DNA from 4 places in the Lentzea sp. NPDC005914 genome. Region 1 is predicted to be linked to each of the others. Evidence: riboswitches for the same ligand, from Rfam matches in the RefSeq annotation. Region 1 holds a riboswitch; each other region holds the start of a gene.
What was found. A riboswitch is a leader RNA that binds a small molecule or an ion and turns the genes downstream of it on or off. The one in region 1 is predicted to bind cobalamin.
Positions count from the first base shown of each region.

Region 2: it holds a riboswitch for cobalamin, as region 1 does, so the genes downstream of both, ABZ345_RS23455 (ribonucleoside-diphosphate reductase subunit alpha) here and cobN (cobaltochelatase subunit CobN) in region 1, are expected to answer to the same signal.
Region 3: it holds a riboswitch for cobalamin, as region 1 does, so the genes downstream of both, ABZ345_RS10365 (putative cobaltochelatase) here and cobN (cobaltochelatase subunit CobN) in region 1, are expected to answer to the same signal.
Region 4: it holds a riboswitch for cobalamin, as region 1 does, so the genes downstream of both, ABZ345_RS42475 (CbtB-domain containing protein) here and cobN (cobaltochelatase subunit CobN) in region 1, are expected to answer to the same signal.

Region 1 is NZ_JBEXVQ010000040.1:41,228-48,208, forward strand. Features, by position in the region: gene ABZ345_RS39030 (precorrin-2 C(20)-methyltransferase) at 1-585, opposite strand, end outside; gene ABZ345_RS39035 (precorrin-8X methylmutase) at 582-1,202, opposite strand; gene ABZ345_RS39040 (hypothetical protein) at 1,199-2,389, opposite strand; cobalamin riboswitch at 2,398-2,530, shown strand; gene cobN (cobaltochelatase subunit CobN) at 2,565-6,128, shown strand; gene ABZ345_RS39050 (helix-turn-helix domain-containing protein) at 6,089-6,766, opposite strand; gene ABZ345_RS39055 (DoxX family membrane protein) at 6,845-6,981, shown strand, end outside.
Region 2 is NZ_JBEXVQ010000016.1:136,324-143,304, reverse strand. Features, by position in the region: gene ABZ345_RS23490 (class I SAM-dependent methyltransferase) at 1-272, shown strand, start outside; gene ABZ345_RS23485 (hypothetical protein) at 296-634, opposite strand; gene ABZ345_RS23480 (TIGR03086 family metal-binding protein) at 646-1,212, opposite strand; gene ABZ345_RS23475 (hypothetical protein) at 1,212-1,622, opposite strand; gene ABZ345_RS23470 (DUF998 domain-containing protein) at 1,547-2,254, opposite strand; gene ABZ345_RS23465 (LysR family transcriptional regulator ArgP) at 2,340-3,197, opposite strand; gene ABZ345_RS23460 (LysE family transporter) at 3,297-3,842, shown strand; cobalamin riboswitch at 4,040-4,254, shown strand; gene ABZ345_RS23455 (ribonucleoside-diphosphate reductase subunit alpha) at 4,360-6,702, shown strand; gene ABZ345_RS23450 (ribonucleotide-diphosphate reductase subunit beta) at 6,702-6,981, shown strand, end outside.
Region 3 is NZ_JBEXVQ010000006.1:105,663-112,643, reverse strand. Features, by position in the region: gene ABZ345_RS10380 (8-amino-7-oxononanoate synthase) at 1-868, opposite strand, end outside; gene ABZ345_RS10375 (hypothetical protein) at 912-1,973, shown strand; gene ABZ345_RS10370 (beta-eliminating lyase-related protein) at 1,996-2,955, shown strand; cobalamin riboswitch at 2,985-3,121, shown strand; gene ABZ345_RS10365 (putative cobaltochelatase) at 3,161-5,065, shown strand; gene cobO (cob(I)yrinic acid a,c-diamide adenosyltransferase) at 5,078-5,692, shown strand; gene ABZ345_RS10355 (cobyrinate a,c-diamide synthase) at 5,686-6,981, shown strand, end outside.
Region 4 is NZ_JBEXVQ010000049.1:23,483-30,463, reverse strand. Features, by position in the region: gene ABZ345_RS42490 (hypothetical protein) at 1-291, opposite strand, end outside; gene ABZ345_RS42485 (YbaB/EbfC family nucleoid-associated protein) at 288-743, opposite strand; gene ABZ345_RS42480 (CbtA family protein) at 815-1,558, opposite strand; gene ABZ345_RS42475 (CbtB-domain containing protein) at 1,583-1,771, opposite strand; cobalamin riboswitch at 1,803-1,994, opposite strand; gene ABZ345_RS42470 ((2Fe-2S)-binding protein) at 2,029-2,679, opposite strand; gene ABZ345_RS42465 (phosphoribosyl-ATP diphosphatase) at 2,787-3,050, shown strand; gene hisG (ATP phosphoribosyltransferase) at 3,064-3,924, shown strand; gene ABZ345_RS42455 (antibiotic biosynthesis monooxygenase) at 3,921-4,232, shown strand; gene ABZ345_RS42450 (phosphoribosyltransferase family protein) at 4,193-4,810, opposite strand; gene ABZ345_RS42445 (hypothetical protein) at 4,947-5,129, shown strand; gene ABZ345_RS42440 (sigma factor-like helix-turn-helix DNA-binding protein) at 5,188-5,706, shown strand; gene ABZ345_RS42435 (OmpA family protein) at 5,706-6,407, shown strand; gene ABZ345_RS42430 (thioesterase family protein) at 6,408-6,981, opposite strand, start outside.

The DNA.
Region 1 (6,981 bases):
GCGGCCGGCGTCGTGCAGGGCCTGCTTGACGTTGCCGAAGGTGCGGCCCAGCTTGAGAATCGCGGCCGAGTCGGTGTCGGCGAGCCGGGCGGCGAGCTCGGCCGAGGGGAGGGTGCCGGGGAGGATCGTGAGGACCTCGTCGCGTTCCACCAGCGGGGTGCCGAGGACGGCACTGGCGCCGCTGACTGACGTCACGCCCGGGACGACTTCCCATTCGTAGCGGTCGGCCAGGCGTTTGTGCATGTGCATGTAGGAGCCGTAGAAGAACGGGTCGCCCGCGGCGAGGACGACCACGTCGCGGCCTGCGTCGAGGTGCGCGGCGAGTCGTGCGGCCGCCTCCTCGTAGAACTGGTCGATCTCGCCCTGGTAGTCGTCCGTGTCCTCGGTCGTCACCGGGTAGATGAGCTGTTCGAGGATCTGGCCTTCGCGAAAGTAGGGCTCCGCAATGGTTTTCGCGACGCTGCGGCCGTGGCGGGCGCTGTGGAAGGCGACCACGTCGGCTTCTCCGATGAGTCGTGCGGCCTTGACCGTCACGAGTTCCGGGTCGCCAGGACCCAGTCCGACGCCGTAGAGCTTGCCCGTCATTCTTCCTCGCTCGCGATCGCGTTGATGGCCGCCGCCGTCATGGCGCTGCCGCCGCGCCGGCCGTGCACCACGAGGTGCTCCAGGTCCGTTGCGGCCAAAGCTTCCTTGGACTCCGCCGCGCCGATGAAGCCCACCGGGATGCCCAGGACGGCGGCCGGTCGCGGGGCGCCCTTGGCGATCAGGTCGATCAGGTGGAACAGCGCCGTGGGGGCGTTGCCGACGGCGATGACGGCACCTTCGAAGCGGTCTTGGAGGAGTTCCAAGGCGGCTGCGCTGCGGGTGTTGCCGATGGTCTTGGCGAGGTCCGGGGTGCGCGGGTCCTGGAGGTAGCACAGGACTTCGTTGTCCTTGGGCAGACGGCGGCGGGTGACGCCGGACGCGACCATGTTGGCGTCGCACAGGATCGGGGCACCACTGCGCAGTGCTTCGCGGGCGTCGCGGACGACGTTGGGGGAGAAGGCGACGTCGTTCGGGAGATCGGTCATGCCGCACGCGTGGATCATGCGGACGACGACTTTCGCGACGTCCTCGGGGAACCTGGTGAGGTCCGATTCCGCGCGAATAGTGGCGAAGGACCGGCGGTAGATCTCCGCGCCGTCCTTGATGTACTCCGTCACCTGATCTCCTCGTAGCCGTCGCCGGTCGCGACGAACTCGATCACATCGCCCGCCGGGCGGCCGCATCGGCGCCCACAGCCCGACCAGTGAACCGCGCCGGGAGTGTCTGACCTGCCGGGACGTTCGGACCTGCCGCGACTGTCGGACGTGCCGTGACTGTCGGACGTGCCGGGACGTTCGGACGTGCCGCGACTGTCGGACCTGCCGGGACTGTCAGACCCGCTGCCTAGAATTGAAACTGGGGGTACCCGGCCGGGCGCGTGTGTGTGGTGTGAAGCGTTTGTGTCGTGTGACGCCTCAACCCAAGCGCGCGCATCGGCACGGACGTCGGACAACGACTTGGCGCAACCGGGGCGGCCGGCACAAGCGCTCACGCCGTGCCAGGGGGACGCTGGGTCGGTGATCAGGCCCGTCGTGTCGGTGCCAGCGGGCACGACCAAGCCACGCCACGGGGTCAGCCGGACCGGAACGCCGGGGAGCAGGTGCGCGTCGAGGCGACCCAGCGGCACGCCAGGGGTGGTCGGCGAAGGTGCGACAGGCGTCACAGCCGGGGTGATGCGCGGGGCGTCGGCGGTGCCGAAGTGCTCGGTGATCTTTCGCACACCGTCGTCCACTTCGGACAGGCGCCAGGCGGGGCCGCGCAGCTGCTGGAACAGGCGTGCGGCGGTCAGGAGCGCGTCAACGGGGTCGTCGACGCGGATGCCGGTGTCGCGGCCGGCGAGCAGGAGGGCGGTCGGGGCAGAAGTGCCGGCCGTGCCTGCTACCAGCCCGAAGTCGCCCCCGAGGCCGCTGACCGGCGCTCCGACCGTCACCAGGAAACGGCCTGGCAGACCAGCCAGTTCCTGGTCCGCGCACAGGGCGGCGTCCAGGGCGTCTACCAGCGGCTGGTTGTCCTCCAGGGGCGCGGCGATGATGTTGCGGATGCGTTCGTGGGTGTCCGAGGGCAGCAGGCCCGCCGCACGTAGGCGCGCACCTAGTTCGACGCCGTCCGCGAGGCCTCTGATCTGGAGGTTCGCGCGCGAAGTGAGTTCCAGCGTGCCGTCGCCGAGATCCATCGAAGCAACCCGGATCACGTCCCACTGCGCTGCCGAAAGCGTGCCGCCCGGAACCCGGATGCGCGCGAGGCCGCCGTCGGCCGCGGCGTGCAGCTCGACGGCGCCGGGGCAGGCATCCGGGTGACTACGCATAGGTCGGACTGTAACCCGCCGGTTAGGGTGAGCCCGAACGACGAAGCGCAGGAGGAAGCCGGTGTGAGTCCGGCGCGGTCCCGCCACTGTGACCAGCGGACGCTGGGAGTCAGGAACTCCGCTTCGCCTGTCACCCGCAACCTGGGGCGAGGACCCCACGAGGGATGGAGCCTGCGTGATCCTGCTGCTGTCGACCTCTGACACCGACCTGCTGTCGGCTCGGGCGAGTGGAGCCGAGTACCGCCTCGGCAACCCCGCGCGGCTCACGGCCGACGACCTGCCCGCGTTGATCGACGGGGTCAGCCTCGTGGTGGTGCGCATTCTGGGTGGGCGCCGGATGTGGGAGGAAGGGCTCGACTGGCTGCTGGCCAGCGGGTTGCCCGTGGTGGTGCTGGGCGGTGAGCAGCAACCGGACGCCGCGCTGATGGAGCTGTCGACGGTGCCCGGCGGGGTGTGTGCCGAGGCGCACCTCTACCTCGCGCACGGTGGGCCCGCGAATCTCGCCGAGCTGCACAAGTTCCTCGAAGACACGATTCTGCTGACCGGGCACGGGTTCGCGCCGCCCGCAGCCACGCCCACCTGGGGTGTGCTGGAGCGGGAAGGCAGCGCACAAGGCCCGACCGTCGCGGTGCTCTACTACCGGGCGCATCACGTCGCGGGGAACACGGCGTTCGTGCACGCGTTGTGCGACGCGATCGAGGCCAAGGGCGGGAAACCGCTGCCGGTCTACTGCTCGTCGTTGCGCACGGCGGAACCTGAGCTGCTGGAGACGCTCGGGAAGGCCGACGCGCTGATCGTCACGGTGCTGGCAGCGGGTGGCACGAACCCCGCGAAGGCGTCCGCTGGTGGGGACGACGACGCGTGGGACGTCGGGGCCCTGGCGGCGCTGGACGTGCCGATCCTGCAGGGGTTGTGCCTGACGTCGAGCCGTGAGTCGTGGGACGAGAACGACGACGGACTGTCCCCGTTGGACACCGCGACGCAGGTGGCGATCCCCGAGTTCGACGGGCGGATCATCACGGTTCCGTTCTCGTTCAAGGAGATCGACGAGGACGGGCTCACCGTCTACGTGGCGGATCCCGAACGCGCGCTGCGGGTCGCCGGAATCGCGGTCCGGCACGGGAAGCTGCGCCACATCCCCACCAAGGACCGCAAGATCGCGGTGATGCTGTCGGCCTACCCGACCAAACACTCGAGGATCGGCAACGCGGTCGGCCTCGACACCCCCGCGTCCACGGTCCGGCTGCTCAAAGCCATGGAAGACCACGGCTACGACATCGGCGACGAGCTGCCGGGCGTGCAGGAGCAGGACGGCGACGCGTTGATCCACGCGTTGATCGCGGCCGGCGGCCAGGACGCGGACTGGCTGACGCAGGAGCAGTTCGAGAGCAACCCCGTGCGCATCGCCGCGGCGGACTACCGCGAGTTCTACGAGACGCTGCCGGACGACTTCCGCGAGTCGATGCAGGAGCACTGGGGCGAGGCGCCCGGCTCGTTGTTCGTCGACCACTCGAAGTCCAAGGACGGCGAGATCGTGCTGGCGGCGCTGGAGTCGGGCAACGTCGTCGTGATCGTGCAGCCGCCGCGCGGGTTCGGCGAGAACCCCATCGCGATCTACCACGACCCGGACCTGCCGCCGTCGCACCACTATCTCGCGGCATACCGGTGGATCGAGTCGTCGTTCGGCGCGGACGCGGTGGTGCACGTCGGCAAGCACGGCAACCTGGAGTGGTTGCCCGGCAAGACCGTCGGCATGTCGGCGTCGTGCGGCACGGACGCGGCGCTCGGCGATCTGCCGCTGGTGTACCCGTTCCTCGTCAACGACCCGGGCGAAGGCACGCAGGCCAAGCGGCGCGCGCACGCGACGTTGGTCGACCACCTGGTGCCGCCGATGGCCCGCGCGGACAGCTACGGCGACATCGCGCGGCTGGAGCAGTTGCTCGACGAGTACGGCAACATCTCCGCGATGGACCCGGCGAAGCTGCCGGCGATCCGCGCGCAGATCTGGACGTTGATCCAGGCCGCGAAGCTCGACCACGACCTGGGCTTGGAGGACCGGCCGCACGAGGCCGAGTTCGACGAGTTCATCCTGCACGTCGACGGGTGGCTGTGCGAGGTCAAGGACGTGCAGATCCGCGACGGCCTGCACATCCTCGGCGAGGCGCCGACCGGGTCGGTGCGGGTCAACCTCGTGCTCGCGATGCTGCAGGCGCGGCAGATGTGGGGCGGTCAGGTCGCCGCGCTGCCGGGCCTGCGGGAGGCGCTCGGGCTCACGACCACCACGCGCGAAGACGTTGACGCCGTTGAGGAACAGGCTCGCGCGCTCGTCCAGGCGATGGAGGACGCGGGCTGGAACCGTGAGGTCGCGAAGACCCTGCACGACTCTGTTGACGTGCAGAAGATCCTGGAGTTCGCGGCCGTCGAGGTCGTGCCCAGGCTCGCCCGCACCACGGACGAGATGACGAACGTGCTGCACGCGTTGGACGGCGGGTACATCCCGGCCGGCCCGTCGGGTTCGCCGTTGCGCGGCTTGGTGAACGTGCTGCCGACCGGCCGGAACTTCTACTCGGTCGACCCGAAGGCCATCCCGTCGCGGCTCGCGTGGGAGACCGGCCAGGCGATGGCGGACTCACTGCTCGCCAGGTACCGCGAAGAGAACGACGGCGAGTGGCCGCCCTCGGTCGGCCTGTCGGTGTGGGGCACGTCGGCGATGCGCACGGCCGGTGACGACATCGCCGAGGTGTTCGCGCTGCTGGGCGTGCGACCGGTGTGGGACGACCAGTCCCGTCGCGTCACAGGGCTCGAGGTCATTGCGCTGGAGGAGCTGGAAAGGCCGCGCATCGACGTGACGGTCCGGATCTCCGGGTTCTTCCGCGACGCGTTCCCGCACGTCGTGTCCCTTTTGGACGACGCCGTGCAGCTCGTGGCGAACCTGGACGAGCCCGCGGGGCAGAACTTCGTGCGGGCGCACACTTTGCGGGACCTGGAAGAGCACGGCGACCAGCGCAGGGCCACGCTGCGGATCTTCGGCTCCAAGCCGGGCGCGTACGGTGCGGGCGTGCTGCCGTTGATCGACAGCCGCAACTGGCGCGACTCGTCGGACATCGCCGAGGTCTACGCGGTGTGGGGCGGGTACGCGTACGGGCGCGGGGTCGACGGCATCTCCGCGCGCGAGGACATGGAGTCGGCGTACCGGCGGATCGCGGTCGCGGCCAAGAACATCGACACCCGCGAGCACGACATCGCCGACTCGGACGACTACTTCCAGTACCACGGCGGCATGGTCACGATGGTGAAGGCGTTGACGGGCAAGGCACCCGCGGCCTACGTCGGTGACAGCACGCGTCCGGAGGCGGTGCGCACCCGGACGCTGACCGAGGAGACGTCACGGATCTTCCGGGCCCGCGTGGTGAACCCGCGCTGGGTCGGGGCGATGCGCAACCACGGCTACAAGGGCGCGTTCGAGCTGCAGGCGACGGTCGAGTACCTGTTCGGGTACGACGCGACGACCGGCGTGGTCGCGGACTGGATGTACGAGAAGCTGACCGAGACGTACGTGCTCGACCCGGAGACCCGCAAGTTCCTGCAGGCGTCGAACCCGTGGGCGTTGCACGGCATCGCCGAACGGCTGCTGGAAGCGGCCGAGCGCAAGATGTGGGAGCACCCGGAACCGTCCACTTTGGATGCTCTCCGCGCGGCCTACCTCGAAACCGAGGGCGACCTGGAGGACGGCGCCTGATCGAGCCTGACACAGCAATGTCCTGGTGACGGATCGAGGCTCGCGGTGTGACTGCGGGCCTCGATCCCGTCCAGGAGTCCGCTGATCAGGCACAGGTTCATCCCGCACACCAGTTGCGTGTGCTTCTGGGCCAGGCTGTGGAACGGGCAGTTGCCCAGCCGGATCGTCCGATCCTCCTGCTGCGGCTCGAACCCGAGGTCCTCCAACGCCCGCACGACGTCGCCGCCGGCTTCCTCCGCCAGGTCCTCGCCCCACTCGTAGGCGCGCCGGTTCAGGATCTCGCGCGCCGGCTCGCCCGAGGACTCCGACTCCAGCAGTGCGTCCGTGAGCAGATGGCTCGCCGCCTCGTACCGCCGGTCCGGCAGCGACACCTCGATCTGCTCCCCGGACCGCAGGTAGAGCTTCGCGGGACGGCCCGCGCCAGGCCCGGTGCGGCCCGAACGGCGCTCGTGGATCACGGCCAGCAGCCCCATCTCGACCAGCTTGTCCAGGTGGAACGCCGCGGTCGTGCGCGGCAGCCCGATGGCGGCCGACGCCTCGTCCTTGCTGATGGGCGCGGTTTGCCGCACCACGAAGTCGTAGAGCTTGCGCCTGTTCGGCTCGTCGAGGGCCGCGACGGCGGCGACGTGGTCGGCCATCTCTAAAACCTACTCCAGTTGACGAAAATCGGCACCTAGTTCTAACGTTAGCCGAAGTTGTCGTTAGAAGGAGGAGTCATGGCAGTCCTGACGCGCACGGATCCGTCGACGCAGGCATTCGTGCTGTTGCGGACGGTGTTCACGGTGGCGCCGATCCTGTTCGGGCTGGACAAGTTCTTCAACCTGCTCGTGGACTGGCCCGTCTACCTGGCGCC
Region 2 (6,981 bases), on a different contig from region 1:
CCTGGGAGGACTGGGCGCGTGCGAAGCCGCGGGTGCTGGTCGGGGTTCGGGAGCAGCTCGAACTGCTCGACGTGAGCATGCCGTTCGTCTCGTTCCGCCACACCTACAGCTTCCCGGACGGTTCGGCGATCGCGTCGGACTCGACCCTGCGGTTCCGCTCGCGCGCGGAGGTCGAGCAGACCCTGGTTCGCTGCGGCTTCAAGGTCGTGGACGTGCGGGACGCGCCCGATCGGCCGGGCCGCGAGTACGTGTTCGTCGCCCAAAAGGCATAGCGGGCAGGCAGGCATGACGGGCGTCAGCTGACGAGGGCGGGCTGCTTCCAGGCCCGCACCAGCCACGGCAGGATCCGCGGCATCCGGTCGGCCACGACGTCGTGCAGCACCACGATCATCCGGCCGGACTGCCGCGGTCCCGCGTCCAGCCACACGGCCTGCATCAGAACACCCGTCTGGAGGTCGAGCCCCGCCTCCGCCCGCGCCAGTGCGACGTCCGTGGCGGCGGCGGGGTCCACGACCTCGACGTGCGCGAAGCCGGAACGACGCAGTTCGGGATGCAGCTCCACGAGGGAGTCCACCGCGGCGGCCAGGCGTCCCACGCCCAGGCCGGCCCGAACCTGCACCGTAATCGCTCTCATGTTAGGAGACCCTAACCCAGGCTCCACGAGGGATCGCGCCCACTGAGTCCTAGGACACGGTCGAGCAGAGGCGCGTCCGGGCCGACGTCGACCGCCGCACCGAACAACGAGCCGTCCCGATCGTCCGGGCCGATCGACGACACGAACCCGTGGACGACCTCGAGCAGGTTCTCGTCGACCTCGAACGGCTGCCCTGTCGCGCGAGCGAGGTCCCAGCCGTGCAGCACGAGCTCGTCCAGCGCCACGGCACCCGCCACCTCGCCGGGCAGGTCGACGCCGCCCGCCCTGGTCATGCCCTCCCACGCGTCCTTCGCCCGCCAGGCCTCGGCGAGCTCGCCCAGCCGTGCGGGAATCGCCTCGCGGAAGTCCAAAGGCAGGCGGGACGCGTCTCCCGCGGCCGTCCCGTCGAGCGGGGTCTTCAGCGCGGCCATGGTGAACGCCACCGACAGGCCGTTGATGTGGTCGAGCAGGTCGCCGACCATGTAGTCGGGACACGGGGTCGGGGCCTTCAGGTCCCCGTCCGTCACGGTGCGCACCAACCCCGCGAGCTGATCGGCCGCAGGCGATAAGTCGAACATCAGTAGCCGTCTCCTCCCCAGAACTGTTCCTCGAGCGTGTCCGCCGTGCCGGCGAGCAGCTGCAGCGGGTCGGTGAACTCGTGGATGTCGAGGTCCGCCAGCGGCAGCGAGTGCCGCACCACGACGTGCTCCCCCATGATCGCGAGGCCGCACGCGACGGTGGACCTGCCGACCTCCTCCAGCACCTCGCGGAGGTTCACGTCCTTCGCGAGGCCGCAGGGGGACGCGATCTGCACCCATTCGTGCATCTTGTCGAGCACTTCCCGGACGACGATCACGACCTGCGTGCGCTCGTCATCGCCCTCATCATCGTCACCGAAGGTGAAGAGGATCCTCAGCTCCTCGTCCTCGTCGTGGATGACGTCGTACTCGGCGCGGACGTAATCCGCGAGGTCTCCCCAACTCGCCATGGCGCAACCCTACTTGCCGCGATCGCCCACAGCCCGACGACCAGCACGGCGCCGACCTCCGCGGCGAGCAAGATCCTCTCGATGTAGCCCAACGGGAACACGCGCCACCACCGAACGCCGGAGGCCGCGCCCATCACAATGGCGTAGAGGATGGGCATGAACGCGACAACGCTGACCACACCGGACGCCATCGCGACTTTCGCGTGCCGGCCCCACACGTGGTCCCGGAGCCACGGCCGGGCCAGCAGGATCACCGCGACCGGCAGGCTGACGAACGCGATCATGCTGCCGAACCGGTGGATGCTGCCGCTGAGCTCGTTGGTGCCCATCGCCCAGTTCGTCTTGGGGAACGCGACCACGAGCAGCAGGCCCACCGACCACAGGACCAGCGCGATCGAGCCCGCGGACCGCCATCTCGTCAGTCCCTTGTGGACGAGCGCGGCGAGGATCGCGAGCGACCCGATCGCCAGCAGCAGCACGGCGGTGTCGAAGACGGCGCGGTGGTCGCCCAGCGCGTACTCGCTGATCGTGCGGCGCAGCGGGCCTACGGTCAGGTCGAGCAGGCCGACCATGGCCACCGTGGCGACGACGGCGAGTGAACCGCCGGTGGCGGCTAGTCGAGGAATCAGCACACAACGGTCAACGCCGGGGTGAACCTCCGGGGTTCCTGGATTCAGCAAGCCGACAGGTTGCTCCCAGCTTCCCGACAGGTGACTCCTACCTCAGCGCCCGCGCCGCTTCCTGTTCCACCGCGTCGGCCACCGCCGTCAGCGCCGGGGAGTCGAGCTTCCACTGCTGCCAGTACAGCGGGATGTCGACCGTCCGGCCGGGCGCGAGGTCGACCAGGCCTTCCTGCAGCTGTTGCGGCGGCACCATCCCCCACCCGAGGCCCGCCACGATCGCCCGCACGTACACCTCCGACGACGGGACGTAGTGGCGGTGGTCGGACGCGCCACGGCCGCGGGTCAGCGTGCGCACGAACCGGTCCTGCAGGTCGTCGTTGCGGTCGAACACCACGACCGGCGCGTCCGGCAGCCACGACTTGACCGGGCCGTCCGCGTATCGGTCCACAAAGGACTGTGTGGCCATTGCGGCGTAACGGATGCTGCCCAGCTTGCGCACCGAGCAGCCCGCGACCGGCTCGCGCGAGGACGTCACGGCCGCCATCACCACACCCTGTCGCAGCAGGGCGGTCGTGTGGTCCTGGTCCTCGCGGTGGAGGTCGAACGAGATCTTGAGCTCCGGCGAGACCCGTTGCAGCGCGGGCAGGAACCAGGTGGCGAGCGAGTCGGCGTTGACCGCGATCGGCACCCGTACGACGGCGTCCTCGCCGAGGGCCGCGTCGAGGTCCTGATCCAGAGCGAGCAGTTGCCGACCGTAGCGGACGAGCACCTCCCCCGATGGTGTCAACCGCACCGGCCGCGCCCGCACCAGCAGCACGCGACCTGTCCGTTGCTCCAGGGCCTTGATCCGTTGCGAGACAGCGGAAGGAGTGACGTGCAGATTTGCGGCAGCCGCGTCGAACGTGCCCGCGTCGACGACCGCGAGCAGCGTGCGCACCAGGTCCAGGTCCATCACAGCGGCTAATGGTACGTAAGAATCTTTAGCTGGTCTCATCAAGACCGCGTCAATACCGTCGTGGGCGTGACTGACCTGCTGCTCGGCTTCGGCACCATGATGACCCTGATCGTCGCGATCGGCGCGCAGAACGCTTTCGTGCTGCGCCAAGGACTCCGGCGTCAGGCCGTGGCCAGGGTCGTCGCCGTGTGCGCCCTCTCGGACGCCATCCTCGTGGCGGTGGGCGTCGCCGGGTTCGGGGCGATCGTGAAGATGTTCCCGCGCGCCGTCACCGTCGCTGCCGTCGTCGGCGGGCTTTTCCTGCTGGGATACGGGTTTCTGGCGGCGCGGCGGGCGTTGCACCCGCAGTCGCTGCGGGCCGGCGGCGACAGCGCCAGGCCCGTGCTCACGGCACTCGCGCTGACGTGGCTCAACCCGCACGTCTACCTGGACACCCTGCTGCTGCTCGGCTCGATCGCGGCCGGGCGGTGGCTCTTCGGGGTCGGCGCGGTGACGGCGAGCGTCACGTGGTTCGTCGCGCTCGGCTTCGGCGCCCGCCTGCTCAGCCCGCTGTTCGCGAAGCCCCGCGCGTGGCGGGTGCTGGACGGCGTGATCGCGGCCGTGATGATCAGTCTCGGGGTGACCCTGATCGCCGGGTGGTGATCATCACCAGCGCCACCGCCACCGCCAGAACACCGGCCGTCACGGGCGCTGCGGCACCGATCCCGAGGGACGCCGAAGCGAGCCCCGCACTGACCAGAGCACCGATGACGACCCGCGGCCGAAGATCACCCACGTTGATGACCATAGCCCGCGACACGCGCATGTTGGGTGGTGATCCAGACCCCACCACCACATGTAGTATCTGCCGCGCTGGTGGTTCACCGGCCCGGAGCAACGGGCCCGGTGAGGCAAGAGGGAACCCGGTGAGAATCCGGGACTGCCCCGCAGCGGTGAGTGGGAACGAAAGCCGTCAACGAAGCACTGGGTCTCCGGACCTGGGAAGCGACGGCCGGTAGGAGTCTTTGCGGTCTGCCCACGAGTCCGAAGACCTGCCACTGGTGTGCGCGCAAACCTGCGCGCACGACACGGTGCCCCGAGGGAGGGCTGCTGTGTGCATCAGTGGTGTCCTCGCTGGCGTGCGCATGCGTTTCCTCGGGCCGGCTCGCGAGGAGAGAGCGTGCCCGACCGCCTTTCAGTGGTCATCAACGAAGCCTGTGCAGACCTGCCGAACGCGTCGGCCGAGGCGGTTCTGGCCGAGACCAAGCGGAATCTCTACGCCGGCATCACCGACGCCGAGCTCGCGCTGGCGCCGATCATGGCCGCCCGCACGATGGTCGAACACGACCCGGACTACTCGTACGTCAGCGCGCGGTTGCTGCTGGACAAGCTGCGCGCCGAGGCCTGCGGCGTTCCCTTGTCGCACGCCGAGATGACCGAGCGCTACCCGGCGTACTTCGCCGAGTTCATCGGCTACGGCATCGACTGCGGCCAACTCGACCCGCGCCTGGCGGACTTCGACCTGGTCAAGCTCGGTTCGGCGCTGGACGCGTCGCGTGACCTGAACTTCCAGTTCCTGGGCATGCAGACCCTCTACGACCGCTACTTCCTGCACCACGACGGCCGCCGTTACGAGCTGCCCCAGGCGTTCTTCCTGCGCGTCGCCATGGGCCTGGCGCTGGAGGAGGACGATCGCGACGCCCGCGCGATCGAGTTCTACGAGCTGCTCTCGTCGTTCGACTTCATGTGCTCGACACCGACGCTGTTCAACTCGGGCACCACTCGCCCGCAGCTGTCGTCGTGCTTCCTGACCACGGTGGACGACGATCTCGCCTCGATCTTCCACGGCATCAGCAACAACGCGCTGCTCAGCAAGTTCGCCGGCGGTCTCGGCAACGACTGGACGCCCGTGCGCGGCATCGGCGCGCACATCAAGGGCACCAACGGCAAGTCGCAGGGTGTCGTGCCGTTCCTCAAGGTCGCCAACGACACCGCGGTAGCCGTGAATCAGGGGGGCAAGCGCAAGGGCGCCGTGTGCGCGTACCTCGAGACGTGGCACATCGACGTCGAGGAGTTCCTCGACCTGCGCAAGAACACCGGTGACGAGCGGCGCCGCACGCACGACATGAACACCGCGAACTGGGTGCCGGACGAGTTCATCCGCCGGGTCCGCGCGAACGACCAGTGGACGTTGTTCTCGCCCGACGAAGTGCCGGACCTGCACGACGCGTTCGGGGACGAGTTCGCGGCCAAGTACCGGGCGTACGAGGAGATGGCCGACAACGGCGAGATCAAGGTCTTCCGCCGGGTGCAGGCCGTCGACCTGTGGCGGCGCATGCTGACCATGCTGTTCGAGACCGGGCACCCGTGGATCACGTTCAAGGACCCGTGCAACCTGCGTTCGCCGCAGCAGCACAGCGGTGTCGTGCACTCGTCGAACCTGTGCACCGAGATCACCCTGAACACGACGGTCGACGAGGTCGCGGTCTGCAACCTGGGCTCGGTCAACCTCGCGCGGCACGTCACCGCGGACGGCATCGACCACGCGCGGCTCGAGAAGACCGTGCGCACGGCGGTTCGCATGCTCGACAACGTGATCGACGTGAACTACTACACGATCCCCGAGGCGCGGAACTCCAACCTCCGGCACCGACCGGTCGGTCTCGGCCTGATGGGGTTCCAGGACGCGCTGTTCACGCTCGGCACGCCGATGGCCAGCACGGAAGCCGTCGAGTTCGCCGACCGCAGCATGGAGGAGATCAGCTACTACGCGATCACCGCGTCGGCTGAGCTGGCACAGGAACGCGGCGCGTACCAGTCGTTCGAGGGATCCTTGTGGAGCAAGGGGATCCTGCCGATCGACTCCGTGGAGATCCTCGCGGGCACACGCGCGGAGGGTGAGCTGGAGCAGAACCGCGGGTCCACGATGGACTGGGACGTCGTGCGCGAGAAGGCCCGCGCGGGCATGCGGAACTCGAACGTCATGGCCATCGCGCCGACCGCCACCATCGCGAACATCACCGGCGTGAACCAGTCGATCGAGCCGCTGTACCGCAACCTGTACGTGAAGTCGAACATGTCCGGCGACTTCACCGTGACCAACCCGGACCTGGTGCGGGCGCTCAAGCAGCGCAAGCTGTGGGGCGAGCAGATGATCTCGGACCTGAAGCTGCACGACGGCAGCCTCGGCGCGATCGACCGGGTGCCGCCGTACCTCAAGGCCCTGTACGCCACGGCGTTCGAGGTCGACAGCTCGTGGCTGATCGAGGCGGGTTCGCGCCGGCAGAAGTGGATCGACCAGGCGCAGTCGCTGAACCTCTACCTGGCCGCGCCGAGTGGCCGCAAGCTCGACGAGCTGTACCAGCTGGCGTGGCTGCGCGGCCTCAAGACCACCTACTACCTGCGGACGCAGAGCGCCACGCACGTGGAGAAGTCCACGCTGCAGGGCACCGACGGCAAGCTCAACGCCGTCTCCCCCAACGCCTGCGCCGTGACCGACCCCGAATGTGAGGCTTGTCAGTAATGGGCATCGAAGCAGGCGCCGCGCGCGTCAGTGTCGACGACAAGGCGATGATCAACTGCCGCGCCGACGTCAACCAGCTGCTGCCGCTCAAGTACCACTGGGCGTGGGACAAGTACCTCAACGGCTGCAACAACCACTGGATGCCGACCGAGGTCTCGATGCAGGCCGACATCTCGCTCTGGAAATCGAAGGACGGCCTCACCGAAGAAGAGCGCCGCATGATCAAGCGCAACCTCGGCTTCTTCGCGACGAGCGAGTCGTTGGTGGCCAACAACATCG
Region 3 (6,981 bases), on a different contig from region 1:
CGCGCAGGATCTTGATCGCCGCGAGGGCCGCCGCCGCGCTCGAAGGTGCGAGCCCGGTGTCGAAGATGAACGTGCGCGCGGTGTCGATCAGGTGCTTGATCACCCGGCTCGGCCCGAGCACCGCACCACCCTGCGCGCCCAGCGACTTGCTCAGCGTCAGAGTCGTGATGACGTCCGGCGCCTTGATGATGCCCGCCTCGGCGACCGCACCTCGTCCTCCGGGCCCGACGACACCGAGCCCGTGCGCGTCGTCGACCACGAGCGCGGCACCGGTGGCGCGGCAGGCCTCGTGCAGCTCGTTCAAAGGCGCGATGTCGCCGTCGACGGAGAACACCGAGTCCGTGACCACGATCGCGCGTCGCTTGCCGCGGGTCTCCAGAGCGTGCCGGACCTTGCCGACGTCGCAATGGTCCGCGACGACCACGTCCGCCTTGGACAGCCGCGTGCCGTCGATCAGCGACGCGTGGATGTGCTGGTCGGCGACGATCGCCGTGCCGGGGCCGGACAACGCCGTGACCGCGGCGAGGTTCGCCAGGTAGCCGCTGCTGAACACCAGCGCCGACTGCGAGCCGCAGAAGTTCGCGAGCTCGTACTCCAGTTCGGCGTGCAGTTCCGTCGACCCCGTGACCAGGCGTGACCCCGTGGAGCCCGCACCCCACTTCAACGTGGCGGCGGCCGCGGCACCGGCGACGCGCTTGTCCTTCGCGAGCCCGAGGTAGTCGTTGCTGGCGAGGTCGAGGTCCGTCGAGTCCGAGGTGCGCGGCCGGAGACGGCGGGTCAGACCCGCCTTGGCCCTCGCTTCAGAACGGACGTCGATCCAGTCGAACGTGGACTCACCACCACTGGAAATCGCCTCAGTTGTGCTCACGGTCACCGCCAGAGTCTCCCATCCGCCGACTAGCGTGCCGCTCGTGGACCTGTTCACCTTCACGCGCGCCGAACTCACCTCGCCGGTGCAGTTCTGCGACGGCCGCTGGGTGGTGTCGGGTTACGACGACGTGCGCGCGATCCTCGCCGATCCTGTCACCTACCTGCCCGACAACGCCCTGACCGCCGTCACGCCGGTCGCGCCGGCCGCGTTGCGCGCCCTGGTGAGGGCCCGTTTCTCGCTGCCGCCGACGCTCGCGAACAACGGTTCCGAGTCCCACGCCGGCCTGCGCAGACTCGTCGCGTCGTTCTTCACGCCGGTTCGGGTCGCCGCCGCGGAGCCTCGCATCCGTGAGCTCGTTTTGGAACGCCTGGGTGGCACGGATCTCGTGCACGACCTGGCCTGGGACACGCCCGCCATCGTGCTGATGGACCTCCTCGGCCTGGAGAACGTCGACATCCCGACGCTCAAGCGCTGGAGCACGGGTTCCCTGGAGTTCTTCTGGGGCAACATCTCCACCGAACGCCAGCTGGAGCTCGTCGACGACGTCGGCGACTTCCACCAGTGGCTGATCAAGCGTTACCACGCACGGGACGGCGAGCTCTTCGAAGCACTGGCCGACGCCGGTGTGTCCGCCGAGGACTCCGCCGGCCTCTGCTACTTCCTGCTGATCGCGGGCCAGGAGACGACGACTCAGTTGCTGTCCACGGCGTTGCGTCGTGCGCTGCAGGACCGCGCGTTGTGGGCACGTCTGGGCGTGCCGGGTGTCGCGGAGTCGTTCGTGGAGGACGTGCTGCGGACCGACACGCCCGTGGTGACCTGGCGGCGGCTGACTGCTCGTGAGGTCGTGCTGTCCGGTGTTCGCGTTCCTGCCGGTGCGGAGCTCGTGTTGTTGTTGAGCGGCAAGGAGAACGACCCCAGGCACCTCGCGTTCGGCTACGGCCGCCACTTCTGTCTCGGCGCCGGTCTGGCTCGGTTGGAGACCGCGGTGACGTTGCGGACCGTGGCGGAGCACGAGCCGTCGTTGCACCTGGTCGGTGAGGATCCGCAGTGGCTGAACCTGCTGTCGTTCCGCGCGCCGAAGTCGGTGGCCGTGAGTCGCTGACCTGAGGTTTGATGCTCGGGTGATGAATCGTCAGCTCTCGGGAACCCGCAAGAAGACGCTGCTGGAGAGGCTCGGCCCCGTGCCGGACGTCGACCCCGACCGGTACGGCGACGGCGGCCCGGTGGGCGCGCTGGAGGCGCGGGTCGCGCAGTTGCTGGGCACCGAGGCCGCGTTGTTCGTGCCGACCGGGACCATGGCGCAGCAGATCGCGCTGAAGTGCTGGGCCGACCGCACGCACAACCCGATCGTGGCGATGCATCCGCAGGCGCACCCGCTCAACCACGAGGACGACGCGCTGACCGTGCTGTCCGGTCTCCGTCCGATCAAGGTGCGCAACTCCGAGGTCGCGACCTGTCCTGAGCCGTTCGGGACGCTGCTGCTGGAGGTGCCGGACCGCGAAGCCGGGTTCATCCTGCCGACCTGGGACGAGCTGACCGAGACGGTGGACGCCGCCCGTGAACGGGACGCGGTCGTGCACCTCGACGGCGCGCGGCTGTGGGAGAGCACGTTCGGCCTGGGCAAGCCGCTGGCCGAGATCGCCGGCCTGTTCGACTCGGTCTACGTGTCGTTCTACAAGTCGCTGGAGGGAGTCTCCGGCGCGGCACTCGCGGGCAGCCAGGACTTCGTCGACCAGGCTCGGGTGTGGCGGCACCGCTACGGCGGCATGCTGTTCCAGCAGTGGCCAGCGGCGCTTTCGGCGTTGCACGGCCTCGACACCGTCCTGCCGAAGCTCGGCACGTACGTCGAGCACGCCAAGGTCGTGGCGGCGGCGATGGGCCTGCCGGAACCGCACACCCACCAGTTCGCGCTGCACCTGCCCGGCGATCCGAAGCACCTGACCGAGGTCAGCGGCAAGTTCCTCGGCAACTTCTGGCGGGACGGCACGCTCGCGAAGAACGAGGTCACGATCGCCGAGCCCGCGCTGGAGTGGACGGCGGACGAGGTCGAGGAGGCGTGGGCGCACTTCCAGAGCCTGCTCTGAGCGATGTCGCTCACCTGGCTGTTGGTCCCGCAGGTGCGAAATGCGACGATGCCGGGGCTGTGAGGGGAGTGCGAGGAAGCCGGTGCGAATCCGGCGCCGTCCCGCGACTGTGACCGGTCCTGGAGAGACCGGGAGTCAGGAACTCGACCCCCTCTTCGATCAACCGGCCACGGGCGTGGACACCCGAGGAAGGACTTCGCCGAGCATGTACCCCTTTTCGGCCGTCGTCGGACATGACGATCTCCGGCTCGCCCTGCTGCTGAACGCCGTGCACCCCGGCATCGGCGGCGTTCTCGTCCGCGGCGAGAAGGGGACCGCGAAGTCGACCATCGTGCGTGCCCTGGCCGCACTCCTCCCGGAGCTGGACGTCTCGCGGAACTGTCGCTTCGGGTGCGTTCCCGGCAGCACCGACTGCCCCGACGCGCCCCACGAAGGCAGCGAACGACGGCCAGCCAAGCTCGTCGAACTGCCGGTCGGCGCCACCGAGGACCGCCTGGTCGGCTCGCTCGACCTGGAGAAGGCCCTGACCGAGGGCGTGCGGGCGTTCCAGCCGGGTCTGCTCGCCACCGCGCACCGGGGCGTGCTCTACGTCGACGAGGTCAACCTGCTGCACGACCACCTCGTCGACCTGTTGCTCGACGCCGCCGCGATGGGCCGTGCGCACGTGGAACGCGAAGGCGTCTCGGTGTCGCACCCGTCCCAGTTCCTTCTGGTCGGCACGATGAACCCCGAGGAGGGCGAGCTCCGGCCTCAGCTGCTCGACCGGTTCGGGCTCACGGTCTCGGTCAAGGCGTCGCGGGACGTGGCCACCCGGTACGAGGTGATCAAGCGCCGGCTCGGCTACGAGAACGACCCCGGGTCGTTCACCTCCTTCTGGGCGCACCACGACGCCCAGCTCAAGCAGCAGATCATCGACGCGCGGGCCAAGCTGCCCCGTGTGTCCCTTCCGGACGGTGAGGTGCGCAGGATCGCCGCTGTCTGCGCGGCTTTCGAGGTCGACGGCATGCGCGCGGACCTCGTCGTCGCCCGCACCGCCACCGCCCACGCGGCCTGGCGGGGCGCCGACGAGGTCGAGGAGCAGGACGTCGAGGCCGCCGTGCGGCTCGCCCTGCCGCACCGGCGCCGGCGCGACCCGTTCGACGAGCCCGGCATCGAGGAGCAGCAGCTCGAGGACGCCATGCGCGAGGCAGCCGAGCACGCCGAGGAACCCGGCGACGGCCCCGACGACGACGGTCCCGGCGGCGGCGAGCTGCCCGAACCGCAGGAAGGCCCCCAGGGCAACGGGAACGCGCCCAACGACCGTCCGGCTCCGGAACCCGCTCCGGCGTTCAAGGCGAGGCTCCTGGAAGTCCCCGGCGTCGGAGAAGGCGCGCCGGGCAAGCGTTCCAGGGCCCGCGCCCGCACCGGCAGGATCGTCCGTTCGTCCAAAGTGGACGGCAGTGGCCTGCACCTCGTCGACACGCTCCTGAACGCCGCGCCGCACCAGCACGAACGCGGCCGCACCAGCCCCGGTCTCATCCTCGCCGCGTCAGACCTGCGCAAGGCGGTGCGAGAGGGCAAGGAGTCCAACCTCATCCTGTTCGTGGTCGACGCCTCGGGCTCGATGGCCGCACGCCAGCGCATGTCTGCGGTGAGCGGCGCGGTCGTCTCGCTGCTCCGCGACGCCTACCAGCGCCGCGACAAGGTCGGCGTGATCACGTTCCGCGGCAGCAGCGCCGAAGTCGCTTTGCCCCCAACGACTTCCGTGGACGCCGCCGCGACCCGTCTCAAGAAGATGCGCACCGGTGGCCGGACCCCGCTGGCCGACGGCATCCTCAAGACCCACAAGATCCTCGAGATCGAACGGCTCAGGGAACCGCAGAAGCGCCCGCTGGTGGTGCTGCTGACCGACGGCCGAGCCACGTCGTCCGGACTCGGCGGCGATCCGACCAAGGACGCGCTCAAAGCGGCCGGGCTGCTCGAACAGACCGCGGTGGTCGTCGTCGACTGCGAACAGGGCCACATCCGCCTGGGGCTCGCCCAGAAGATCGCCGAGGCCCTGAAGGGCGCCTGCGTCCGCCTCGACCAGCTCAGCGCCGACCACCTCGCCGGCGTAGTCCGCGCCGCGTAAGGAGAAACCCAAGTGCCACAGGGACAGCCCACCGAGGTGCCGAAGGACGGCCTGACGACGCGGCAGCGTCGCAACCGGCCGCTGCTCATGCTGCACACCGGTGAGATGAAGGGGAAGTCGACGTCGGCGTTCGGCATGGCGTTGCGCGGCTGGAACCAGGGCTGGGACATCGGCGTGTTCCAGTTCGTGAAGTCCGCCAAGTGGAAGGTCGGCGAGGAGTCCGCGTTCAAGGCGCTCGGCAGGCTGCACGACGAGACCGGCGAGGGCGGCGCCGTCGAGTGGCACAAGATGGGCGAGGGCTGGTCCTGGACCCGCAAGCAGGGCACCGAGGACGACCACGCCGCGGCCGCGAAGGAAGGCTGGGAGGAGATCGCCCGCCGCCTTCGTTCGGAACGGCACGGCTTCTACGTCCTCGACGAGTTCACCTACCCGCTGCACTGGGGCTGGATCGACGTGGACGAGGTGGTGGACGCGCTGGCCAACCGTCCCGGCCACCAGCACGTCGTGATCACCGGTCGGTACGCGCCCGAGAAGTTGATCGCCGCCGCCGACCTCGTGGTGGAGATGACCAAGGTCAAGCACCCGATGGACGCCGGGCAGAAGGGCCAGCGGGGGATCGAGTGGTGAACAGGCTGGTCGTCGCGGCCCCGGCCTCGGGCAGCGGCAAGACCACGGTCGCGACGGGCCTCATGGCCGCGCTGCGCCGCGCCGGGTCGCGGGTCGCGCCGTTCAAGGTCGGCCCCGACTACATCGACCCCGGCTACCACTCGCTGGCCACCAACCGGCCGGGCCGCAACCTCGACCCGGTCCTCGTCGGAGAACAGCGGATCCCGGGTCTGTTCGCGCACGGGTCCAAGGGCTGCGACATCGCGGTCGTCGAAGGCGTCATGGGCCTGTTCGACGGTCGCGTCGACACCGCGGGCGTCGGCTCGACCGCGCACGTCGCCAAGCTGATCAACGCCCCGGTGCTGTTCGTGGTGGACGCGCGAGGCCAAAGCCGGTCACTGGCGGCGCTGCTGCACGGCTTCCGCGGCTACGACCCGACGGTCCGGCTCGGCGGCGTGATCCTCAACCAGGTCGGTTCGGAACGCCACGAGCAGGTCCTCAGATCCGCGTGCGACGAGGTCGGTCTGGACGTGCTCGGCGTGTTGCCGAGAGATCCCCAGTTCTCTTTGCCCTCAAGGCATCTGGGCCTCGTCACGGCTGCGGAGCACGGCTCGGAGGCGGTGCGGGCCGTGGACGCGATCGCCGCCGCGGTCGCCCAGCACGTCGACCTCGACGCGGTGCGGAGACTCGCGTCGTCGGTGCCCGCGATGGCCGTCGCGGCGTGGGAACCGAAGGTCGAACCGGTCGCGGACGAGCCGCTGGTCGCGGTCGCGGGCGGAGCGGCTTTCACGTTCGGCTACGCGGAACACGTCGAGGTGCTCAGAGCGGCGGGCGCGGCGGTGGCCGTCGTCGATCCGCTCAACGACGAAGATCTTCCGGAGGGCACCGCGGGCCTCGTGCTGCCCGGCGGTTTCCCGGAGCAGCACGCGGAAGCTTTGTCAGCCAACGCAAAGTTGCGCGGGGCCGTCGCGCGGTTCGCTCGATCGGGTGCGCCTGTGCACGCCGAGTGCGGAGGCCTGCTGTACCTCGCGAGATCGCTCGACGGGCACCCGATGTGCGGCGTGCTCGACGCCGAGGGGGTCATGACCTCGAAGCTGACCTTGGGCTACCGGGACGCCGTCGCGGCGGCGAGCTCACCGCTGCACCCGCCCGGCAGCCGCGTGACCGGCCACGAGTTCCACCGGACGCAGCTGTCCACACCGCACTCGACCCCGCCCGCGTGGCACTGGCGCGGCGTCGACTCCCGGCCCGTCGCAGAGGGTTTCGTGGCCGGGGGAGTGCACGCGTCGTACCTCCACACGCACCCCGCC
Region 4 (6,981 bases), on a different contig from region 1:
CGCGTCGGTGGTCGCCTTCTCGTTGTCGGCGTAGGTCTGCGCGGTGGCGGTGAGGGCGGCGTCGATCTTGCCGAAGCCCTCGGTCATCTTGCCGAAGTGGCCGTGCAGGTCGCCGAGCAGCGCGTCGTACTGCTCGTACATGCCGAGCAGGTGCCCGAGCGCGCCCCAGCTGATCGCCGGGACGGACGCGGTGGTGGCCGCGTCGTTGAGCTTCGTGGAGCTGGCGGTCAGCGCGCCGACGTTCTTGGCGCACTGCACGAGCTCGGCCGGGTGCACGATGAAGTCGGTCACCAGCGATCGTCCCCGCGGTAGATGCTGCCGGTGTCACCGTCGTCGTCCACCGGGGGACGCGGTTGCGGGGAAGCGGGCTGACCGAAGATCTCCTGCTGGGTCTTCGCCACGCGTTCGGCGATCGCGATGTCGGTGTGGCTCTGCACGATCTCGGCCTGCTGACGCGCGGCGGCCGCGACGGCCTGCTGCAGCGTGGACATGACGGACTGCGAGAGCTGGGACGGCGACAGCTTCTTCGCGTCCTCGGTGAACCGGATCTCCTTGATGGAACCGGACAAACCCGCGACGACCGTGATCGAGCGGTCGGGGGACTGGACGCTGGCCTCGACTTCTCTGAGCTCCGTGCCCATCGCGTCGTAACCGGCGGCACGGGCATCGGCCGCACGGTTGGCCTGCTCGAAGAACTCGAGCTTCTGACGCATCTGTTCCAGCAACTCAGCGCTGTCGGCCATGCACCGAACGTACCAATGCCGCCTGGGCGGGGTGGCCGTACCCTCGGCCACCCCACTCAATCAGGCGACAATCAGCTGACAACGGCCTTCCGAGCGGTCCTGCGCGTGGCCGGGTCGACCAGCAGCCCGAACACCACGCCGAGACCGACGTAGAGCGTGGCCAGCTGGGCGAGCGAGCTGAGGCGGAACTGCCACAGCACGGTCACCGGCATGTCCGCGGGGATCGTGTCCGGCGGCGCGGGGAACGCCAGCAGCACCACCGCGACGGTCGCGACCACCGCGAGCAGCACCGCGGTGACGCGGACGGGCTGCGTCTGGGCCTGGAGCCGCTCGGCGAGCCAGCTCGCGCCCCAGACGATCACCAGGCCGGCCGCCACGACGCCGAGGTAGAGCGCGGTCCGGTAGTTCACCGTCTCCGGGTCGCCCACGGCGGGCGGGTTGGCCGGGTACTTGATCCACGGCAGCAGCGCGACGGCACCGAACACCGCGGCACCGAGCGCGAGGCTGCGGCTGAACGGCGGCCGGTCGGCGAACCACCGCTTCGACAGCGCGTAGGCCGTGGCGAACACGAGCCCGACCGCGATGCCGACGATGATCACGCCGAGCATGCCGCCCACGACCTGCGCGCCGCGGCTGACCAGCTCTTCCTCGCCGTGCGAGTGGCCTTCACCGGCAGCGGGCTCCCGAGCCTCTTCGACCGCGAGCGCGGCACGAATGGGGATCTCGGTCACCAGAAGTTGCACGAGCGCGGAGGCGACGCCGGCGATGGCGCCCGCCCCGATTCCGCGCAGCGCAAGAGACTTGTACGTCGTCATGTGCTTGATCCGCTCGCCGGCGGATCAGTGGCAGGGAACGCCGAGAGCGTGCCGGCCGTCGTGGAAGAACTCGTGCAGCATCTCGGAGCTCGCGCCGAGCGCGAGACCGTTCTCCTGCAGAACCAGGTAGGTGACGATCAGGCCGAGCAACGCGACTGCGAAGGCCCACTTGGGCACCTGAACTGCGGACAGATTTGCTGCGGGGCTCGTCATGACGGGCTCCTCCATACCTCGTGGAAGTCAACTCTCCTTGCGGCGCCGCAGCCGGTCTCCTGACTCCCGGATCAACGCTGTCCCCGCGTCTTCCCAGTCCCCTCGCGGGGACCAGTGACGTTCTCGGCGGGGATAACTTCCCGGTCACAGTGGCGAGGACCGCGCCGGATTCACACCGGCTTCCCGTCACTGCGGCGCGTGCACCGTAAGTTGAGTTGCCGGTTAAGCACAACCGGCCATAAGAGTTGTTGCGTTCCTCACTTCACGAGTGGACAGTCCCCGCACTTCCCACCAGCGGCGACGCGGTAGTAAAGACAACAGGACCGACGCCGGAACGTGACCTCGCCCGGGAAACTGAGGAATTCTCCCGCCTGTTCGAACGGTGGCGCGCTCATGAGCCGTTTGCCGCGTTCTTCCGCTTCCTCGGCCGTGAGCATGCGTGCGCGGACAACCATTTTGAGCGCACCCGCGATGTTCGACATCGCGTTGCCCCACAACAATCCGCGCGCCACCGGCGTGACGCCCTGGATCGCTTCCACCACGGGTTCGAGCGCCTCCGCGGCTCGCGGACCGAGCTGCGGCTGGTCGATGCGGACGCTCAGGCCGTTGGCCGGATGGTGTTGCCACCACAGGTTTTCCGGCCGGATGTCGATCGGGATGTCCGCCGCGGTGAGCGGGCTGAGCAGCCGGGCGGTGTAGCTGAGGAAGAACAGGCTCGCGGCGACGCGTGGTTCCTCTGCTTTGTACCGGGTCGCGATGGCGTCGACGGTGGTTTTGAGCGCAGGGCCCCGCAGAAGTGCTGTTCCGGGGAGCCAGCTCTCGTCCGGACGGCCCACGTCGAGAGCGAAGAAGGGGTTGATGCCGCGCACCCGGCGCAGTGCTTCCAGTACTTGGGCGAACTCCGACACGAAGTTCACGCTACTGGGTGTCCATGCAGGACAGATCACGTCCAGGGCGTGGGACAGATCTGACCGCGGTGTGGACCGGGGTGCGCGGGATGGGAGGATGTCACCCCGTGAAGACCTTCGACTCCCTGTTCGCCGAGCTGACCGAACGAGCCGCCACCAAGCCGGCGGGATCCGGCACCGTCGCAGCGCTCGAGGCCGGCGTCCATGCGCAGGGCAAGAAGGTCCTGGAGGAGGCGGGCGAGGTCTGGATCGCCGCCGAGTACGAGTCCGACGAGAAGCTCTCCGAAGAGATCTCGCAGCTGCTGTACCGCCTCCAGGTGCTCATGCTGGGCCGCGGCCTGACCCTCGAAGACGTCTACAAGTACCTCTGACGGAGACTTTCACATGCTGCGCGTTGCAGTCCCGAACAAGGGCGCGCTCGCCGAACGCGCCTCCGCCATGCTGACCGAGGCCGGTTACCGGCAGCGGCACGAGCCGCGCGACCTCACCGTGCTCGACCCGAACAACGACGTCGAGTTCTTCTTCCTGCGCCCCAAGGACATCGCGATCTACGTGGCGTCCGGCGACCTCGACCTCGGCATCACCGGCCGCGACCTCGCCGCCGACTCGGGCGCCGACGACAACGGCTCGTCGGTCGAGGAGCTCCTGGCGCTCGGCTTCGGCTCGTCGACCTTCCGCTACGCGGGGCCTCGCGGCACCGACTGGAAGGTGTCCGACCTCGAGGGCAAGCGCCTGGCCACCGCGTACCCGAGGCTGGTCGGCCGCGACCTCAAGGCTCGCGGCATCACCGCCCAGGTGATCCGCCTCGACGGCGCCGTGGAGATCTCGATCCAGCTCGGCGTGGCCGACCTGATCGCCGACGTCGTGGGCTCCGGCCGCACGTTGCGCCAGCACGACCTGGTGCCGTTCGGCGACGTGATCTGCGAGTCCGAGGCCGTGCTCGTGCACCGCTCGGGCTCCGACCTCACGGCCGCCAAGAAGCAGCTCACGGCCCGTCTGCAGGGCGTCGTGTTCGCGCAGCAGTACCTGATGCTCGACTACGACTGCCCGCGCACGCTCCTGGAACAGGCGGTCAGCCTGACGCCGGGCCTGGAGTCGCCGACCGTCGCGCCCCTGGCCGACGACAACTGGGTGGCCGTGCGGGCGATGGTGTCGCGCCGGGAAGCGAACCAGGTGATGGACGAGCTGGCCGCGATCGGCGCCAAGGCCGTGCTGGCGTCGGACATCAGGTTCTGCCGCCTGTGATCCTGGAGCACGCCGTCCTGGACGTGGTGCCGGGCCAGGAGACGGACTTCGAGTGGGCGTTCGGCGAGGCGCGGGAGCTGATCTCCGCCTCGCCGGGCTTCCTTGGCCTGGAGCTGCTCCGGTCGTTCGAGACGCCGTCGCGCTACCTGCTGCTGGTGCGCTGGGAGTCCGTCGAGGCGCACACCGTCGGCTTCCGGCAGGGGTCGTCGTACCCGCAGTGGTCCGCGCTGCTGCACAAGTTCTACTCGCCGTTCCCCGTGGTGGAGCACTACTCGAGCGCTCTGAGCACCTCGTCGTCCGTGGTCTGATCGAACCGGTCGTACCAGCGGCTGACGGCGCCGAAGTGCTTCGGCACGAGCAGGGCGACCACCGGTGTCCGGAAGGTGCGGATCGACTCCCTGGCGGCGACCGGGACCGCGAGGGTCAGGCTCCTCGGCTCGTGCTTCGCGACCCAGTGCAGCGCCGCCTTGGCCGTGACGCCGGTGGCGAGGCCGTCGTCGATGACGATGACGTCGCGGCCCGCGAGGGTCAGTGACGGCTTGTCCTTGCGGTACAGGGCAGTGCGCCGGGCCGCCTCCGCGCGTTCGGCATCGCAGGTCGCGGCCAGCTGGTGCTCGGTGAGGTTCAGGGCTCGGAGCACGCTCGGGTCGTAGATGGGCTCGCTGTCCGCCGTGACCGCGCCGACGCCGTACTCGGGGTGGCCGGGAGCGCCGATCTTGCGCGCCACCACGACGTCGAGCTCGGCGCCGAGCTTGGCCGCCACCTCTTTGGCCACCGGGACTCCGCCGCGGGGCAGGCCCAGCACCAGCGGGTCGTGCCAGGGGTCGTCCGCGAGTCGCGCGGCGAGGGCGCGGCCCGCCTCCTGCCGGTTCGCGAACCTCTTCACAGTCCGGTCGACGTTACGCCTGTCCCCGAGCGGGTAGCTGCCGCGCCGAAGTTTCTCCGCGTGGAATGTTTTGGCCCAATCGAGTGAACCTGGGGTCCGGATTGCGCTGATGCCCGGCTGAACGCCCCTGAGCGTCATGACAAGACACAACGGCGGTCGCGCCGGCCGCGGCGAGGCGGCGGTGCTGGTCAACGGAGTGCTCGCGGGCGTGGGCTCCCTCTACGTCCTGACAGGCTCGGTCGCTGTCACGGTCGGCGCGGCGGTGCTGGCAACCGGCCTGGCGGCGCTCTCGATCCTCGGCCGGCCGAACGGGTCGTGACGCGATGACGTTGTCGCGCGATCTCCTGGGTGAACCGGCACCCGACGCACGGAGACCGATGTCCGAGGACGAGCCCCCGGACCGGGAAGCGGACTTCCGTCGCTTCCACCGGCAGGAGTACCCCCTGATCATCGCCTTTCTGTGTCATCTCGGGTTCTCGCACCACATCGCGGACGAGGCGGCGTCCGAGGCGTTGGAGGAGCTCTACTGGTCGTGGTTCGACGTGTGCACCAGCCGGCGCATGTGGGTGCGCACCACCGCGAAACGCGTGGCTGTGCGCAAGGCGAAGGCCGAGCGGGGCGGGCCGCTCAACCGGTTGCTGGACAAAGGTTTCCGCCCACAGCTGGAACACGACGACTCCGGTCTCGGTGAGGTCGTCGAGCGGCACGGTGGCCTCGTGCGTGCCATCAACAGCCTGCCCACGAGCCAGCGCGAGGCGTTCGCGCTCCACGTGGACGGCTTCACCGCCAAGGAGATCGCGGCCGCTCTGGCCATCGCGGAACGCACCGTGCACCACCGCATCCAGCGCGCACGGACCACGTTGCGCGCCCTGGTTGCCTCTGGGGAGGAGAAGTGATGACCGATGACGAGTTCGACGAGATGCTGAAGGCACGGCACAACAGGTTCGTCGCCGATGTCGCCGCGGTGGTTCGGCGGTCACCTGAGCCTGCCGTGGTTTCGTCGCCTGTGGTGTCCAGGATCGCCGTGCTGTCGGCCGCGGTCAGGTCACGGCTGGATTCCGTGGCGAGCCGGGTGCCGGCTTTCGAGCCGATGAGCTCAGCGATGTGGATCGGCGTCACGCTCGCGCTACTGGGGGTGGTGCTCGCCGGAACCGGGCAGCCGGGTCCGTTGCGCGCGGATCTCCCGCAGATGGCATCGGCGCCGACGCCCTCTATTTCACTGACTGTCGATCCGCGCGCGGTTTCTCCGGGGCTGGCCCGGTACGGCGACCCGGAACTGGTGACGCGCGCCGAGATCATGTTCGCGGCCGACTCCCTGGAAATGTCCGGAAGCGGGAGGGTCACGCTGTGGGATGTCAGCGACAGCGTCCGGCAGGGCGACTGGGTCACCGTCGTCGGCCACACGGCCAGAGCCGGATCGGCGGACACCGCGGTCGAGTTCAGCCGCCGGCGTGCCGACTCGGTGCGGCTCGTGCTGATCAACTCCGGGGTGGCGGCCGAGCGGATCAGTGTCGCCGGCAGGGGCTATCAGTACGCCCACCCCGATGTCGATGCCGGTGACCGGCGAGTGGAGGTGGCGGTGTGGCGGAAGACGTGATCAGCCGCGCTCCCTCACGAACAGCGCCTGCGCCGTGGTTCCCACCGGACCTTCGACGTCGTGCACCACGCTCGTCGCGAGCCCGACCCCGTCCGGCCCGATCGTCGTCCGGGCGTCCAGGCCGACCCACTCGCCGACGGGCTGGCGGTGCAGGTGCACGGTCAGGTCGGTGTTGATGGCGTACCACTTGCGAATGTCCACACGCGACGAAACGCCGCTGGCCGAGTCGACCACCGAGAACAGTCGCTCCAGCGGCGTGGGCTCGAAGCCTTCCACCACGGCGACTCGCGGCCCCGCCCACACCTGCGCATCGCCTGGGGTGAAGATGCCGCCCGACACCGACAGCCACTCGACGGCGGCGAGGTAGCCGCCCGACCAGAAGTCCGGGATCTCCATCGGCACGGCCGAAGCGGGCGGTGCCATGGCCGCGACGGCGCCGCCCGCCACGGCTGTGGTGTCGGAGCCTACGATGTGCCACGCCCGCGCGGTGAGCACCACGCGGCCGTCGCAGGACAGCGAGGCCGACAGCAGTTCCACCGAGCGGCCGGGGCGTTCGACCGAAGTGGACACCGTC